Regions from separate parts of the Pradoshia sp. TA40_28 genome, predicted to be linked through region 1. Evidence: predicted binding sites of a transcription regulator. Region 1 holds the regulator's gene; the other holds the start of a gene.
What was found. Region 1 encodes NrdR, which represses ribonucleotide reductase genes. Its sites were predicted from a motif close to AACACNATATATNGTGTT; they were not measured.
Positions count from the first base shown of each region.

Region 2: the regulator NrdR is predicted to act here: its motif matches at 6,210-6,227, upstream of AC58NB_RS12585 (vitamin B12-dependent ribonucleotide reductase).

Region 1 is NZ_JCATZO010000003.1:276,481-284,567, forward strand. Features, by position in the region: gene AC58NB_RS05435 (putative sporulation protein YtxC) at 292-1,146, opposite strand; gene dnaI (primosomal protein DnaI) at 1,405-2,346, opposite strand; gene AC58NB_RS05445 (replication initiation and membrane attachment family protein) at 2,365-3,741, opposite strand; gene nrdR (transcriptional regulator NrdR) at 3,814-4,272, opposite strand; gene speD (adenosylmethionine decarboxylase) at 4,436-4,816, opposite strand; gene AC58NB_RS05460 (glyceraldehyde-3-phosphate dehydrogenase) at 5,115-6,143, opposite strand; gene coaE (dephospho-CoA kinase) at 6,327-6,923, opposite strand; gene ytaF (sporulation membrane protein YtaF) at 6,940-7,578, opposite strand; gene mutM (DNA-formamidopyrimidine glycosylase) at 7,647-8,087, opposite strand, start outside.
Region 2 is NZ_JCATZO010000008.1:145,963-154,049, forward strand. Features, by position in the region: gene AC58NB_RS12570 (patatin-like phospholipase family protein) at 17-916, opposite strand; gene splB (spore photoproduct lyase) at 985-2,013, opposite strand; gene AC58NB_RS12580 (SDR family NAD(P)-dependent oxidoreductase) at 2,294-3,064, opposite strand; gene AC58NB_RS12585 (vitamin B12-dependent ribonucleotide reductase) at 3,504-6,059, opposite strand; gene AC58NB_RS12590 (rhodanese-like domain-containing protein) at 6,668-7,051, shown strand; gene AC58NB_RS12595 (DUF1836 domain-containing protein) at 7,111-7,707, opposite strand; gene AC58NB_RS12600 (NAD-dependent epimerase/dehydratase family protein) at 7,794-8,087, opposite strand, start outside.

The DNA.
Region 1 (8,087 bases):
ACCCGCGGTTCCACCCAAATTCCGGCGCTGATGTCCAGCTGTTCCGGCACTTGTATCTTTTAACGGAGTTCCCGTCAGCCAATAATCACATTATTGTTTTCCTGGCTGAAGTTCAAAGGTGGTAAGTATTTCAAGTCTATGAGGAAGCTTGCAGCCACTGGCTCCCCTCTCTGTACACAGCTTTTTAAAACACTCATATCCTTATCGTAACCTATCGATTATAAAACTTGTATGTAGGTTATTATAAAAGCTAATGAGGACAAAAGCAAGATTGATTCTTTTTCTTTTTTATTATGAACGTTCTTCTACCTGTTTAACCTGCTCATAAAAATAACTCATACGGAATAAAAGAATTCTTTCTTCAAAAATCTTTCTCAGCGTCGCGATAATTCGATTATCTTCATCATCTGCGTATATATGAATTCGTTTTGGGGCTAGCGAAACAAGTGGTGCGATGGTATTTGAATCTATAAACATCGGATTCTCCGCCATCAATTTACGGTCAATCGCTTTTAGGATATCTTGTTTTGAAATCCGTTGAAAATGATGATTATAAAATTGAAACTCCTCATGGTAGACTAAATGAATTTCCTCAACCTGTGCATCCCGCTCTCCAATTAACCCCCTCAATACAGAGATAAATTCCTGATAATCCTGTTCGAGTTTGTATTCGTCGATAGCATATCCAACCAACGAGACAAGCGATGACTGAATATCCTTAAAACGAAAATTCCATAATGATTGAAACGAAAAGTCGATCTTCTGTTCAACTACTTGTCGCAGGAGTACCTTTACCTGATCTTTAAGTTGATCTGGAAGATAATAATCTCCGCAATAGGCAGCTTCACCATCCCACATGAGCAATGCCATTTCTGCAATTTGGCCAATTTCATCTTCATCCTCATAGAAATATCGTTTCCGAATCACATCCCGAATTTTATATTCTAGATGATAGGTAGAGAAAAATGTATATAAAGCCTCAATGAGTGCATGACAAAAAATTTCCTCTTGATCCGGATCCCAAAGAAAGGAGACAGACTTTTGACCATCTTCATTAACAGAATAAATTGCCTGTCGAATAAAAAAATCGTTTTTCTTAAATCGAATCTGCCAAGTATTCTGTTCTTCCTGTGAATCAAAATACATCGTAAGCAACCCTATCCCTCCAGACTATCGGAACTCCTAGTTTTATATATATGGGACAGGGCAATCCTTTAGAATGAATGGATAAAATTAGATGAAATAAAAGCATCAAGACAAATGGATATAATTTCTTCATCTTTTCGTTTAATTTGATTTAATTTATAACAATGGGTTTACTCATAATTTATCGGTCAGCGAATGACAAAAAGAAGAGGCAGTCCGTTTGGCGGTCTGCCTCTTTGATCATTTTTCATTTTACTTTTAATCTCTGCGATTTTTGCCGTCCATTTCAATCGGAACCGTCAAATTACGGATTCGCTCCATAATTCGTTTCCCTTTAACCCGTTCTTCTTCTCCACGCTGTGAATACGTGAAATGATGTTCCAATTCTTTGATATTGAAATTAGAAGTAAAGAAGGTTGGAAGGTTCTCATGCATTCGGTATTGAAGAATAGGACCCAAAACATCATCACGTGACCAAGCACTCATCGTTTCGGCTCCAATATCATCAATCATCAAAACAGGAACATCCTTTAAAGCATCCACTTTTTGATTATAGGAATTTTCCGCGAATGAGCCTTTTAATTCTCTTAAATATTCCGGCCAATACACGATATGGGACGATACACCTGCTTCAGAGAGTGCATTTGCAATGGCCCCAAGCAAATAGGTTTTACCTACCCCAAATTCACCATATAAATAAAGACCTTTATGCCGAACACCATTTTTATAGGAGTCAACAAAATTCTTCGCCTTTTCAACCGCTTCTACACGTGCTTCAGTCGTAAAATCATCCCAAATTAAATTAGAAAAAGAAGCTTCCACAATTTCTTTTGGAACATGGCTGGCATGAATCAGCTTACGCAGCCGATTTCTCTCTTCCTGTATCCGTTTTTTATGACAAGGTTCATAGGTAACATCAATCCGCTTTCCTTGAATAAACAAACGCGGAGTATGCCCCGAAATAATATTTTTACATTCGGATAAAGACGGACAGTGATCACATGTCTTTGTTTGCATCGAAAACTCATAGAGCTTATTCATACTCTTCTCAATCATGTCGCTTGTCAGCTCGCTGCTGTGTTCATTTATAAATAAACGGACATCGGGATCTTTTAAGACGATATTCCTCATTTCATCCATTCTTTTTTGAAAGCTTTCACGATTTCCGAGTCTATTTAATGCATCCTGTATATTTCTCATCACTGCACACCTCCTGCTTTATTTAGTATTTTCGTTTTGTAATTTTTCCTTTAATTTTCTTACCCGCTCAGCAATTTCGCTGGACTGGGCAACCGGTTCTTTCTTCTTCGTTTCATCCAGCCATTCAGGAATGATTTCCTTCCTGCCACTATTCGTTGGACGGCGTGTAGATTTATTTGTCTTCGTTTTCTTATCCTGAGCCCAGGTTTGATATTTCTTATGTTCACTCAATGCGGTTTCATACGCTTCACGCACAGTCGTGATATTTTTTCTTGCCCAATGCGATGCAATTGTTTCCACATAATTTGGTTGCAATTTCATATCTGATTTTAACATGACATAATGCAGAAGGACATTGACTACACCCGGTGGAAGCTTTTGATTGACCATAACTTTTTCTACTAAGGCCAGGTCATTGTCTGAAGGCATTGCTCCTTGTGAAAGACTGACTAAAAATTCCAATGGAGAAGTCGTTTCAAAGGTATATAGCAAATGTTCCTCCGGTGTTTTTGGCTCTACGATCGTACGCTCATACTCTGGCTGTTTCCGTTCAATCAATGTTGGCATTTCCTCACCGTGATTAATGTGGAAAAATTCTCGAGCACAGTTTCTAAGCTCGTCTATATCAATTTCATTATGTTCATTTTGGCATCTTAAAATCAATTTGCTCATATCAACCACGCTGATTTTATATAAGAAAGAGAGCATCGCAATAGCTTCAATCACATTGGGAGTAAATGCTTTTCTAGATATAAAACTATTTTTAAGAGTGGCGAATAATAATTCGAAATCGAATTGTTCAATGAAATTATGCGTGTAACCCGGTGGTTCTTTTGAAAAGAACTGAGTTTTTGCATCTGACTCTGGATTGACCATTTCTCTTGGATTGCGAAATTCTGATGCGAAAACCTCGCTGAATGACTGGGTAATCTCCTCATAATCGTCCGGAATTCGTTTATCCGCAAACATGGAGAGCAGTCGTTCATAATGCCTGGATTCAAGCTTTTGTTTCAGATAAATAGGCAGCAAATCATCATGAAAAAACTGGTCCGGACTTAAAGGGCACAAGATTTCATAAATAAAAACATTTCCTTCAGGCGTAGCCTTTTTGTATGTCTTTAACAATCCAATTCCCTCAAGCCTTTTACGATATTGAAAGATCTCATCCAACGGCAGACCCAGTACATCCATTAACCAACGGTGTGTCGTTTGTTTGGAGTACATATTACCTGTATTCACTTCATTTAATAAGGTCAAATACAAAGAAACAGCCAATCCTCCAACTAATGGCTGATATAAATATTGAATGGATTTATGATCCATTTCCGATAATTTTTCTTTATATAATACGACATATCTATCTTTAGGATTTACAAACATCCATGAAAATTGCATTGTCTACAAACCTTTCGTACTTCAGGGTTTTATAGTTGAAAAAAGAGCTAAAGAAACTGTCTTCAGCTCTACTTAATCCTCTTTTTTAATTAATTCTTTCAACTCATCAATGAACACATTTATATCTTTAAATTGGCGATATACGGAAGCGAAACGTACATAGGCAACTTCATCCACCTCTGCCAGCCGATCCATAACCATTTCACCAATTAAATCACTTTTTACTTCAGAAAATCCCTGATTTCTTATTTCTTTTTCTACCTCTGTCGTAATTTCTTCCAACTCTTTTAAGGCAACATGTCTTTTTTCACAAGCTCGAATCAAGCCTCTTAATATTTTTTCTCTGCTATATTCTTCCCGTGCGCCATCTTTTTTTACAACAATCAACGGTATTTCTTCTACTTTTTCAAAAGTTGTAAAACGGTAACCACAGGATTCACATTCTCTTCTTCTTCGTATGGAACGTCCTTCATCCGCAGGGCGGGAATCCAGCACTCTTGTCCCATTATGTTGGCAAGTTGGACATATCATATAGATTAGCACCGTCCTTTTCTATAGTTCTATCTTATTAAAACAAATCAAATAGGACAAGTCTGTTTGCATAAAATGCTATTTTTTATCCTGAAAGTGGTTATTTACACATAAAAAAAAGAGATGCAAAAACATCTCTTTTATACTCTCTATTACTCATCTATTATAAAGCTTTGGCAAGAACTGGACTGACAGCAACAGGACCCATGCCACGAGGAATCTCAATAAATTCTCGTGTTTGTGCGTTTAAAGACTCAGCGATGTAATCAGCAGCTACATTTGGATCCAAATCCCCACATGTATATACATCGATACTGGCATACCCATGCTCCGGGAAGCTATGAATGGTTAAATGCGATTCAGAAATAATAACTACTCCACTTACACCCTGAGGAGCAAACTTATGAAAAGCTACTTCTCTAACTTCAGCTCCCGATCTTAGAGCTGCATCTACGAATATTTGTTCAATTTGATTAACATCATTCAATTTAGATAAATCACAGCCCCATAGTTCAGAAATGACATGACGACCTATTGTTTCCATGTTCCATTTCCCCCTTTAACATTTAAACGAATTTTGATTGCCTTCGTTTCTGGCCAATACTACCACGGGGGAAAGTTAGTCCTGAGAGGTCCTAACCCTTTAAGTAGCACTGCCAGGATGATGAAGTTTACGAGATTTAGTATATATGGTTTATATTTCAATTGCAATAATACTCTTCAATATTAGTTAATAATTTCCACTAAAATAAAAAGTTTTTTTATCCTATTACAATCGTCCAAACAGAAAAGGCCTGTGTCGCTAAAGAGCGCACAGGCCTCAATCGGAAATTCTTCCGTATTTAACTCACCTTTACCTTGTTCTCCTGAAGCAGTCGAGCCACATGATTTACTAATTCCACGACACGACATGAGTAACCCCATTCATTATCATACCAGGCAAGTACTTTCACTTTATTTGCACCAATGACTATTGTGGAAAGGGCATCTACAATAGCAGAATGCGAGTTAGTATTAAAGTCGACTGAAACAAGTGGTTCTTCGCAATACTGTATAATACCGGCCAAGGAGCCTTCAGCAGCTGTTTTAAATGCTTGATTGATTTCATTAACAGTCACTTCTCGTTTGAGATCAACTACTAAATCTACTAAAGAGACATTTGGCGTAGGCACTCTTAATGCCATCCCATGCAATTTTCCTTTTAACTGAGGAAGAACAAGCGCCAGGGCTTTGGCCGCTCCCGTGGTAGTAGGAATGATACTTTGTGCACATGCACGCGCTCTACGTAAATCTTTATGCGGATTATCAATATTATTTTGATCATTTGTATACGAATGTATAGTCGTCATCAATCCATTATCGATGCCAAATTGTTCGTCCAACACTTTTGCAACAGGTGCAAGGCAGTTGGTTGTACAGGATGCATTGGAAATGACATAGTGTTTATTAATATTCAAATCATTTTCATTCACACCCATTACAATGGTGATGTCCTCATTTGTACCTGGAGCTGTTAATACGACCCGTTTCGCACCGGCATTTAAATGAAGAGCTGCTTTATCACGATGATTAAATTTACCAGTAGCCTCTATTACAATATCAATCTCGAGCTTTTTCCATGGCAGAAACTCTGGATTACGATTATTAAGTAAAAGAATTTTCTTCCCATTTATCAACAAATGATCATCCATAGCACGTACATCACCATTAAATGGACCATGATTTGTATCATATTTAATTAAATGTGCCAGTGTTTCAGGCGGATAACTGGCATTAATGGCTACAATATCAAGATGCTCATCCAATACAGCCTTTCGGAAGACCATTCTGCCGATCCGACCAAACCCATTGATAGCAACTCTTGCATTCATTTCATTTCCCCCTATATAAGTTATACTTTTCGCGTAAAATCATGTAAATAGTATAACACATTAAAAGAAATACCGCATAGTTATAACACCCATTATTATCCATATTATAAAGCTTTTAGTTAAAATATACAAAAAAAGGCTATCTAAAAAGGAGATTTTCTCCTTTAGATAGCCTCGTTATATTCAAATACCTAATTGTTTAATCAGCTCATTGAGTTGCTCTTCAGTTTCACAGAATGGCCCGTTATTATCTACGATATAATCAGCCAATTCTTTCTTATCATCAATTGGTATCTGCGCCTTTATCCTAGCGAGTGCTTCTTCCTCGCTAAAATGATCCCGCTCCATTACTCTTTTTAATTGAACTTCCGGCTTTACATACACTAGAATGACACTCTCTACCATATAGGTCAAATTACTTTCATACAATAATGGTATATCCAAGAAAACCAAATCTGCTCCCTGATGCAACGCTTTTTTCGTTTCTTCGATCATCCATTTTCTTACTGCTGGATGAACGATTTCATTTAACATTTGACGTTTTTCGGAATCAGAAAAAACAATCGAACCTAATTTTTTCCGATCTAATGTCCCATCGGATAAACAAATGCTTTTCCCGAAAACCTTAATGACTTCTTCCAATGCCGGCATACCGGGCTCAACGACTTTTCTTGCTGCGATATCTGCATCAATAACAGGGTAGCCTTTGGAAATAAGCCATCTGCTGACACTGCTTTTTCCACTGGCAATTCCGCCTGTAACTCCGATTATTTTCCCCATATCATTCCATTCCCTATTAAATTATTTTGGTTAACCCAAGAAAAATTAGTACGAATCCTGGAATAAAAGAAAAGACTTTCGCCATAAATGAATCCTTAAGATATTTACCCGCCTTAATCCCCAATGTCATTAATAAAGCACTCATTCCAAAACAGAGGATTACTTGAATAAACAAAGGGTAATGAAGAATGCCAGCACCTATTCCAGCTCCAAATCCATCCAACGATAGAGCTAAACCAAGAAAGAAAGCTTCTAATCCAGTAATGGTGCCTGAACGATCAAAATCGGCACTTAATGGCTTTTTAAGTATATGAATAACCAGCCCGATAGACTTTATCTCCAGCTGAAACAAGGTTCTTTCATCCACATATGGACAAGGCTCTTCATTCCGCTTAAAGTAACTCGTAAGCGTCCATATTCCCAGTCCCAGTAAGATTATGCCTCCCAGCTTTCCAGTCCAGGATTGTGCCATAAAATGCTCACTTAATGATCCCATCAACATGCCGAATGCCAAGCTTAATGCTGAGCACCCGGCAATGATGAGGATGGAGCGAAACGGTATACTCACTTTTCGCATTCCATAGGTCATTCCTACCCCGCAACTATCGAGACTTACGGCCAAGGCCAATAACAAAATTGAAGCTATGTGCTCCATTCATAGGGGCTCCTTTCCATACTCAATACCCTACTATATGAAAGGAGCCCATATTATGTTCATATCCACTAGGCTAATGGCTGACATACTGGACAGTAGACTGTCCCTCTGCCTCCAACAATGATTCTTTCCATAATTGTTCCACACCGTTTACATGGCTGCCCTTTTCTCGAATACGCAAACAATTCGAGTTGAAACATGCCCATTTGACCTTGGGAGTTCACGTAGGAACGTACGGTGCTCCCTCCCTTTTCGATAGCGGTAGCCAGAGTTTCTTTAATGGAAGTATATAGTTTTTCAATCTCTTCTTTTGTTAGACTCGATGCTGACCGTTCAGGATGGATACCTGAATGAAACAGGGCTTCATCTACATAAATATTGCCAAGGCCTGCAACCACTCTCTGATCCAATAAAACTGTCTTGATAAAACGATTGGTCTTACTAAGTGCCGCGCTTAAATATTCAGGTGTAAATTCATCTGAAAAAGGTTCAGGCCCCACCTTTGCAAG
Region 2 (8,087 bases), on a different contig from region 1:
GTGCTACGAATTGTCATTATTTTATCCGATATACCCAGTCTTTCAAGAAGTGAGTGGCCGCTTTACTTCCTTGTTCAATTAACTTTATTCTTTGTTCATCCGACAAAGAAAATTCTAAAAATCCTGTTTCTTTTATCGGAATAAACATAATATTACTCACAAATTTTCTGGATATATATCTGGAATCATGCGCATTTCTCATCGTTTCAAATAAGGATGTGAAAAGTTCAATCGCATTATCAATCTTACGTTCTTGAACTAATGTTTGTTGATTTTCAGGTACAAGCCTTAATCCTAACACTGGCCTTTCTGGAATGACGTTTTCCTGATCGAATAGCCAAATCGGAAAATTACTTAAGACGCCTCCATCTACTACAATTTTTTTCTCTCCAACCGTTTGCAATACAATCGGTTGAAAGAAAAAAGGAACAGAGCAGCTCATACGGATTGCTCTCGCAACTGAAAATTGATTGGGATCTATATTGTAATTAGGCAGATCATCTGGTAGAACCATCAATCTTGCATTAGTTAGATCTGAAGCAATAATCCTCAATTGCTTATCAGGAAGGTCTCCAAATGTTCTGATATTCTTTTTTTCCAATACTTCCTTAATCCACAACTCCAGACCGTCTCCTTTGTAGATTCCCATACTCCAATATAATTTAAGCCACCTGGCAAGCGGAAACCATTTCCTTTTATTCGATTCCAATAGCTTCGTTAGTTTCACACTTTCCATAATTTTCTCAATTTCACGTCCTGAATACCCAGCGGCGATAAACCCCGCGATGATTGCTCCTGCACTTGTTCCCGCCATCCTTTTGAATTTATATCCCCGCTCTTCTAACTCTATAACGGCACCAATTAACGCAAATCCTTTTATACCTCCACCGGAAAAAACTCCATCTATAAACAACAAATAAACCCCTCCCTCGGATTTATCGTCTTTACACATTACTAAGCCGAGGGAGAGAATTTTAGAACATATTAGGTAAAGTATTGAATTTCTGCATTCGGAAAAAACTCATAGATTGAGTTTTGAATGTGGGTTTTTAAAGCATTTGCCTCTTCATCAGGATATACATACTTTCCTATGCCGTATTTCCCCCACTTATATTTCCGCTTGGTTTCATCCATTTCAAGCTTAGTTTTAGGATATCGAGCCTGTATAACTTTTTTCGCTGGTTTCGTAAAGCGGTGTTGGATGAGTTCAAAACTAATATTCTTCATTGATAACTCATCACCTAGTGAATGCTTTAATCGTTCAAATAATTCATAATAGCCATCTTCCCAATCCTCGTGCATATAGATTGGCGCCACAATAAAACCAAGATGGTAACCAGCTCCGGCAACTTTTCGCGCTGCCTCCAGCCGTTCATCAAACGAAGAAGTTCCCGGCTCAAAATTCTTTATCACATAACGCGAGTTTATGGAAAATCGAAAACTTGTTTTCCCATTATGCCTTGCATCAAGTAAATGGTCGACATGATGAAATTTTGTTACAAAACGTAATCTTCCATATTCAGTGCCACCAATAAAATTAATCGTTTCTTTCAAGGAATGTGTGAGATGGTCAATTCCTACTATGTCAGATGTACATGCAGCTTCAAATCGAGTGATCTCAGGCGCTCTTTGTTCCATATATTTACTTGCTTGATCAAATATTTCTTCTAGATTCACATAAACCCTGATATAAGGCTTGCTGCCAAGCGTCGTTTGTAAATAACAGTAATGACAATGTCCCATACACCCTGTAGCAAGCGGTATGGCATACTCCGCAGATGGCTTTGATGTATCAAATTTCAGTGTTTTTCTTAATCCAACCACCATGGTAGATTTGGCGATTCGATATTTTTGTAATTCATTATCACCCGGTAAATCCCGAATTTGATTATGGGAAGTTGTTTGTCTAATCTCAACAGGCAGGCTCTGAAATTTTTCATATAGTGCCTTTCCCAAAGGATATTCCAATGCTTTTGGTTCAAAATAAACTAATTGAGGAATAAATGGTTTCATTTTTTCACCTACTTTAAAGCTAGTATGTACAAAAATGAAAAAAAGGATGGCGTCAATCATTGCCATCCAACTTCCAATAATATAGATATTTGGAATAAAGTTTGTTCTTACCTTTTTGCTATACAAACTTATTCTATTGAATAATAAAAGATTTTCCTAATCCCACTGATCACCTGAACATCTTGAAATAACAAAAGAAGAAACCTCAATAGATATATTGGCAGGATGCTTTATCTTTTGAAAAGTTTTGTCTTAAACTCAAAATGCTCCTAATTTTCGTCTAGAACAAGGTAGGTTGATGTGCCATGCATCCGCCATCTAAATACATCGTATGACCTGTCATATAACCTGACTCATCACTTGCCAAGTAAAGAACCGCATTGGCAATATCAGACGGGGATCCTAAGCGTGGAACAGCATTTGTTTTCAAATAAGCTGCACGCACTTCGTCACTAAAAGCTGTTTGTGTAGCAGGTGTTTCAACTACACTTGGCGCAATGGCATTGCAACGAATATTATTCCCCCCTTCTTGAGTTGCTACATATTTGGTTAAATTCACTACACCCGCTTTAGCTATCCCATACGCACTATAAGTATGGTCTCCTAAAAGACCTGACATCGAAGCGGTATTAATAATACTGCCGCCACCACTTTCACGCATAGCTAACACACCATATTTGCATCCCCATAGGACGGCGGTCAAATTAAGGCCCATTGCAAAATCCCATGTTTCTTGTGTCATGCTTGCTATATCACCATCGGTTGGTTTCGAACCACCTGCATTATTATGTAAAATATCTAATCTGCCATACGTCTGAACGGCATAATCCACCATGCTTTTGACGCTTTCTTCGACTGTTGCATTTACAAACACATGTGAAGCAACATCGCCTTCTGCTACGATGCTGTCTGCCATTTCTTTTGCTCCTGCTTCATTAAAATCAGCCACGATCACACTCGCACCATGCTTTGCTAATGTACGTACGGTTTCCGCTCCAATTCCCGAAGCCCCACCTGTTACAATAGCTACTTTACCTTCTAAACGACGCATTTAGTTTCCCCCTTTATAAAATAACAAGACATATAAAACGCACTCACTTTATGAACGTACTACCATATTTAGGGTATTTAAATTCTGATTCCACAAAATATATTTTTTATCCTGCCTGTACCAATCCTCCTTTAGAACTCCCGGAGAAATCCAGAGCAATCCCCTTAGGATTTAGAAATTAACACCTTTAAAACCAGTCCTATTTAAAAATACTTAATAAGTTTCAATTTTATTCCTTTTTAACATATGAATGGCGACATTTTTTAAAAAGTCTAGACTCTAAAGCCTGTTTTAACCTGCATATCACCTTTAACATAGGTTCCATTCACTTATTTTGTTTTATATGTTCTTTTACTTATTGACATAAAAAACACCCCTATAGAATCTATAGGGGCTAAACGGTTAAATTCAACTCTACATGCTTTTATAAACAGTTAACTTACAATCCACATTTAAGCTGAGCACCACAGTTCGTACATGTGTTGCAGCCACCAAGCTCTTCTACTTTCCCTTGACGGCAAACCGGGCATGTATTTCCTACTTCGCTGCCAATTGTTACGCTTGTTGATTCGAGCGCATCAATTGTATCAACTAGAACAACATGCTGTTTTGTATGTTTCGGTTGAGTTGATTGATCTGTATCTGCTTCAGCGCCTTTCAAGGTCAATACTTGCGTATCACGGCTTCCATCTACATAAACCGTACCACCTTTGGCTCCGCCTTTGTATAGACGTTCGTAGACTCTCTCGACCTGCTCAACCGTATATCCTTTTGGAGCATTTACTGTTTTACTGATAGAACTATCGATCCAACGCTGGATGATGCATTGTACATCAGCATGTTTCTCAGGTGTTAAGTCCATTGCAGAAATAAACCAAGATGGAAGATTATTGCTGTCTGCCTCAGGATTGCGGCGTAGATATTCTTCCACAATATCTGCTTTTACCTCAATAAATTTACCAAGACGTCCACTTCTGAAATAAGTGAATGAGAAGTATGGCTCAAGTCCAGTCGAAACGCCAACCATTGTTCCCGTGCTTCCAGTAGGAGCGACGGTTAATAAGTGGGAGTTGCGGATTCCATATTTCATGATACCTTCACGAATATGTTCAGGCATTTTTTTCATATAACCAGTCTGAACAAATCGAGTACGTAATTCTTTTGTTTCTTCCTCAGATTCGCCAATTAAGAATGGGAAGCTGCCTTTTTCTTTCGCAATCTCAATGGATTCCTCATATGCTGCTGTCGCAATTGCCTCAAACACAGAATCTATCAGTTTATTTCCTTCTTCAGATCCATATTCTTTTTCACAATAAATAAGCATATCATGAAGACCCATTACTCCAAGGCCTACGCGTCTTTCTCCCAATGCCTGTTTTTTATTGGCCTCAAGGAAGTATGGAGTCGCATTAATGACATTATCCTGCATACGTACGCCGACTTTTACTGTTTGCTGCAGCTTTTCCATATCAACTTGTTTACGATCTTTATCTGTCATTTCAGCCAGGTTTACAGCGGCCAAGTTACATACAGAATATGGTGCCAATGGTTGTTCTCCGCAAGGATTTGTCGCCACGACTTTTTGGCCATATGCTTTGGCATTTGTCATATCATTTGCATTATCTATAAAGAATATGCCCGGCTCTGCAGAATAAGTCGCGCAGATATTTATTAAATTCCAAAGTTCGCGCGCTTTAATTTTACGGTATACTCGAACAGCATATCCAAGTTTTTCCCATTCACGCACATCGCCGCAGTCTGCCCATTTTTCGTTATAGGCTTTCATTTCTTCTTTACTATAAGACTCTACATCTGGGAAACGAAGTTCATATTCCGCATCATTTTCAACGGCATCCATAAATTCTTTGGTTAAACACACAGATATATTGGCCCCTGTTAAGAAGTCAGGATTATGAACGGCGTCATTTCCACCAGCAGCAAGTTTCGCTTCTGCTTCCTTAATGATTGATTCATTAAATCCACCATAACCCGGGATAGATTTGTAGTTTAAAATGCCCTGATACATAGCTTCTTCTTGCATCGTTAATGGAGTAAACTTCAATTTTTCAGATGCATGTTTACGAATTTCTTCATCCTTGCTGACTTCCATTAGGAAACGCAAAATTTTTGGATTTTGCATTTTTGAAATGATAAATTCAACGATGTCTGGATGCCAATCAGATAGCATAATCATTTGGGCGCCTCGGCGGGAACCGCCCTGTTCAACTAAATGAGTTAATTTTGCTATATCATCGAGCCAGGAAACGGCTCCGGAGGATTTACCATTTACACCACGAGCCAGCGTATTTCTTGGACGCAGGGTAGAACCGTTTGTTCCGACACCGCCTCCGCGACTCATGATTTCCATTACTTGTTTGCGGTGCTCAGAAATTCCTTCACGGCTATCATTGATAAATGGCATAACATAGCAGTTAAAATAGGTTACTTCTGTTTCGGAGCCCGCACCATAAAGAACACGTCCTGCTGGAATGAAATTTGTTTGGACCAATTCATTATAGAATTTATCAAACCATTCCTTACGTTTTTCTTCACTTTTTTCAACTTGTGCCAAACCGCGTGCATTACGTTTAGCAATCTGTTCATAATAAATTTCAAGCGGTTTTTCAATTACGTCCAATGATTTACAAATTAAACCAGTTTTAATTTCATCATGCTTGTCCAAGGAAGAACGGAATTCTTCTTCAACCAATACATGTGCTTTCTTCGCTTCCCAATCTATATGTTGGATATAGCCAAGACCACGTGCGGGAAACTTAGGATCTTCTTTAATCGTTAGTACTACAAAATCTCCATCAGTAAGTGTAACCTTTTCAGTGTCTTTGAAGGAATAACGATCTATCATCACAAGCCTTGAAACACCCTTATACGTCTTATTCATGTCTGGAGTAATTGGAAATACTTGCGGAAATTGAGCGATATCTTTATTTAATCTTTCGACATTAATAGACAACTTGCGATTTGTAACTGTAGACAATTCGATCTCCCCTTCAACCAATAATATAATCTCGTATTTTTACCTGTTCTTGTTTAGTTCTAAATTCAATATCTGTTCTTAAATTCAATATCTCTACGTTATCATAGGCAACATTTTAATTCAACATATAGTGTTCTTGTTTTCGAGAAGCATACCACATATAGTGTTTGAGCATTTTATTCCTAAAATGTCAATCAATAAAATCTTATAAAAAACCAAGAAAACATGGGATTAAATCTGATTTTTACCTATTTTTGAACCTAATCAGGCAAAATCTAAAGCTTGCATATTCTGAAAATTAATTTGGCCTTATATAACAACGTTTTTTTTAATTTCGACATTAATTTTTTCTCAACCAGATTTTTTTCAGGAGAGGTCCATCATTTTCTTAGTCATTTGTAAATATACCATCTAATCTAATGAAGCTACAGTAAGATGATTGATATTCAGCTATTCAAAAACCTCTATTACTAACCTGTATAGATAGCCCTGGAGTATGTGGTTCCTATTAAAAAAATCATTATCCTATTACCAGAAAAAATTTTTGCCAGAAAAATATACGGACTGTATAATAGAAAAGTGAACAGAAAGAGAAAGTGGGGATTTTATTGCCAACATCACTAATTGTTTTAATAGTTTTGGTTGTGTTAATTATTGGATATTCAGTTTACAGCTATTTTTCCACCAAAAAAATGGTTACGACATTGTCCCAAGAGGAATTTAAAGCTGGCTATCGAAAAGCACAGTTAATAGATGTTCGTGAGCAAAAAGAATTTGAGGGCGGACATATTTTGGGTGCCCGCAACATACCTTCTACACAATTGAAAATGCGAATGAAGGAACTTCGTAAAGACAAGCCCGTTTATCTTTATTGTCAAAGTGGCATGAGAAGCACACGTGCTGCCCAAATGCTGTATAAAAAAGGCTATCATGATCTTTATCAACTTGAAGGCGGCTTCAAGCAATGGAAGGGCAAAATTAAAACAAAATAAACAAGAGGAGCCAATGCAAATCCGCATTGGCTCTATATAGTTAAAAGGATATTAAGTTGTTATGATTTCGGTTTATTACTGGCTATAAATTCATCCACTAAATTTTCAGCTGCTTTTTTATACAATTGGCTCATATGAGAAAGTGAAGCGATCAATAGGAATTTTTCAAAATACTCCATGTCGCATCCTTCTACATCGCCACCTAATTGTCTGCCTTCATCATTTGCCTCAGCTACACTCTCTAAAATGTCTTCTTTAAATTTAAGAGCATTCTGATCAGTCAGGCGCAAAAAGCTCGCATACAAAGCATCAATGTTTAAATCCTCTTCCATGATCTGAGTGTTCAAAGGACCAAGAATGGTCTTTATGTCATTTATAGACAAAGTCCCCTTCAACTGATAAATAAAGCTGATTAAGATCAAATGTCGCTTAGAATATTTTTTGTTTTTTATTGGGTAAAACACTTTTCCCTTAGCATAATTATTAATCATCGTTTTTGTTAAAACTTTCTCATCATCATTACGCTTAGACATTTTAAATTTGCTCTCGAACAATTGAATCACTTGATCCATATATAAATCTATATCTGGTATATCCTCTAATGTAATTTTATCTTCCAATCCTAGCTGATTGATAAATTCTTCATTGTTTTTCATTTTGTAACCCCTGTTTAATAATAGTATCTTTTATTATACCCTACCCATTAAAATATCTGTTAGGCTAAACAATTTTTTCGCGCCTTTTACCCCTTGTGGTAACCCATTACAACTTCCTCCATCTCATAGGATGAGATTATATGTACCCCGCTTTTTTCCTGAATCGCATACAAATACATGGCTTCTGCAACGGTACTACCTTCAATAGGCTTATATCTCTTAAAAGGTCCCTTAAATAAAAATGGTAATGCTCTGCTAGCAAATGCAGCCAATTCCTCTCCAAACCTGAATTCCTGCCTTTTACCCAATAAAAGGGACGGTTTAAAGATGGTCAGACTATTTAATTGAAGCTGTTTTAATGCGATCTCCAATTGTCCTTT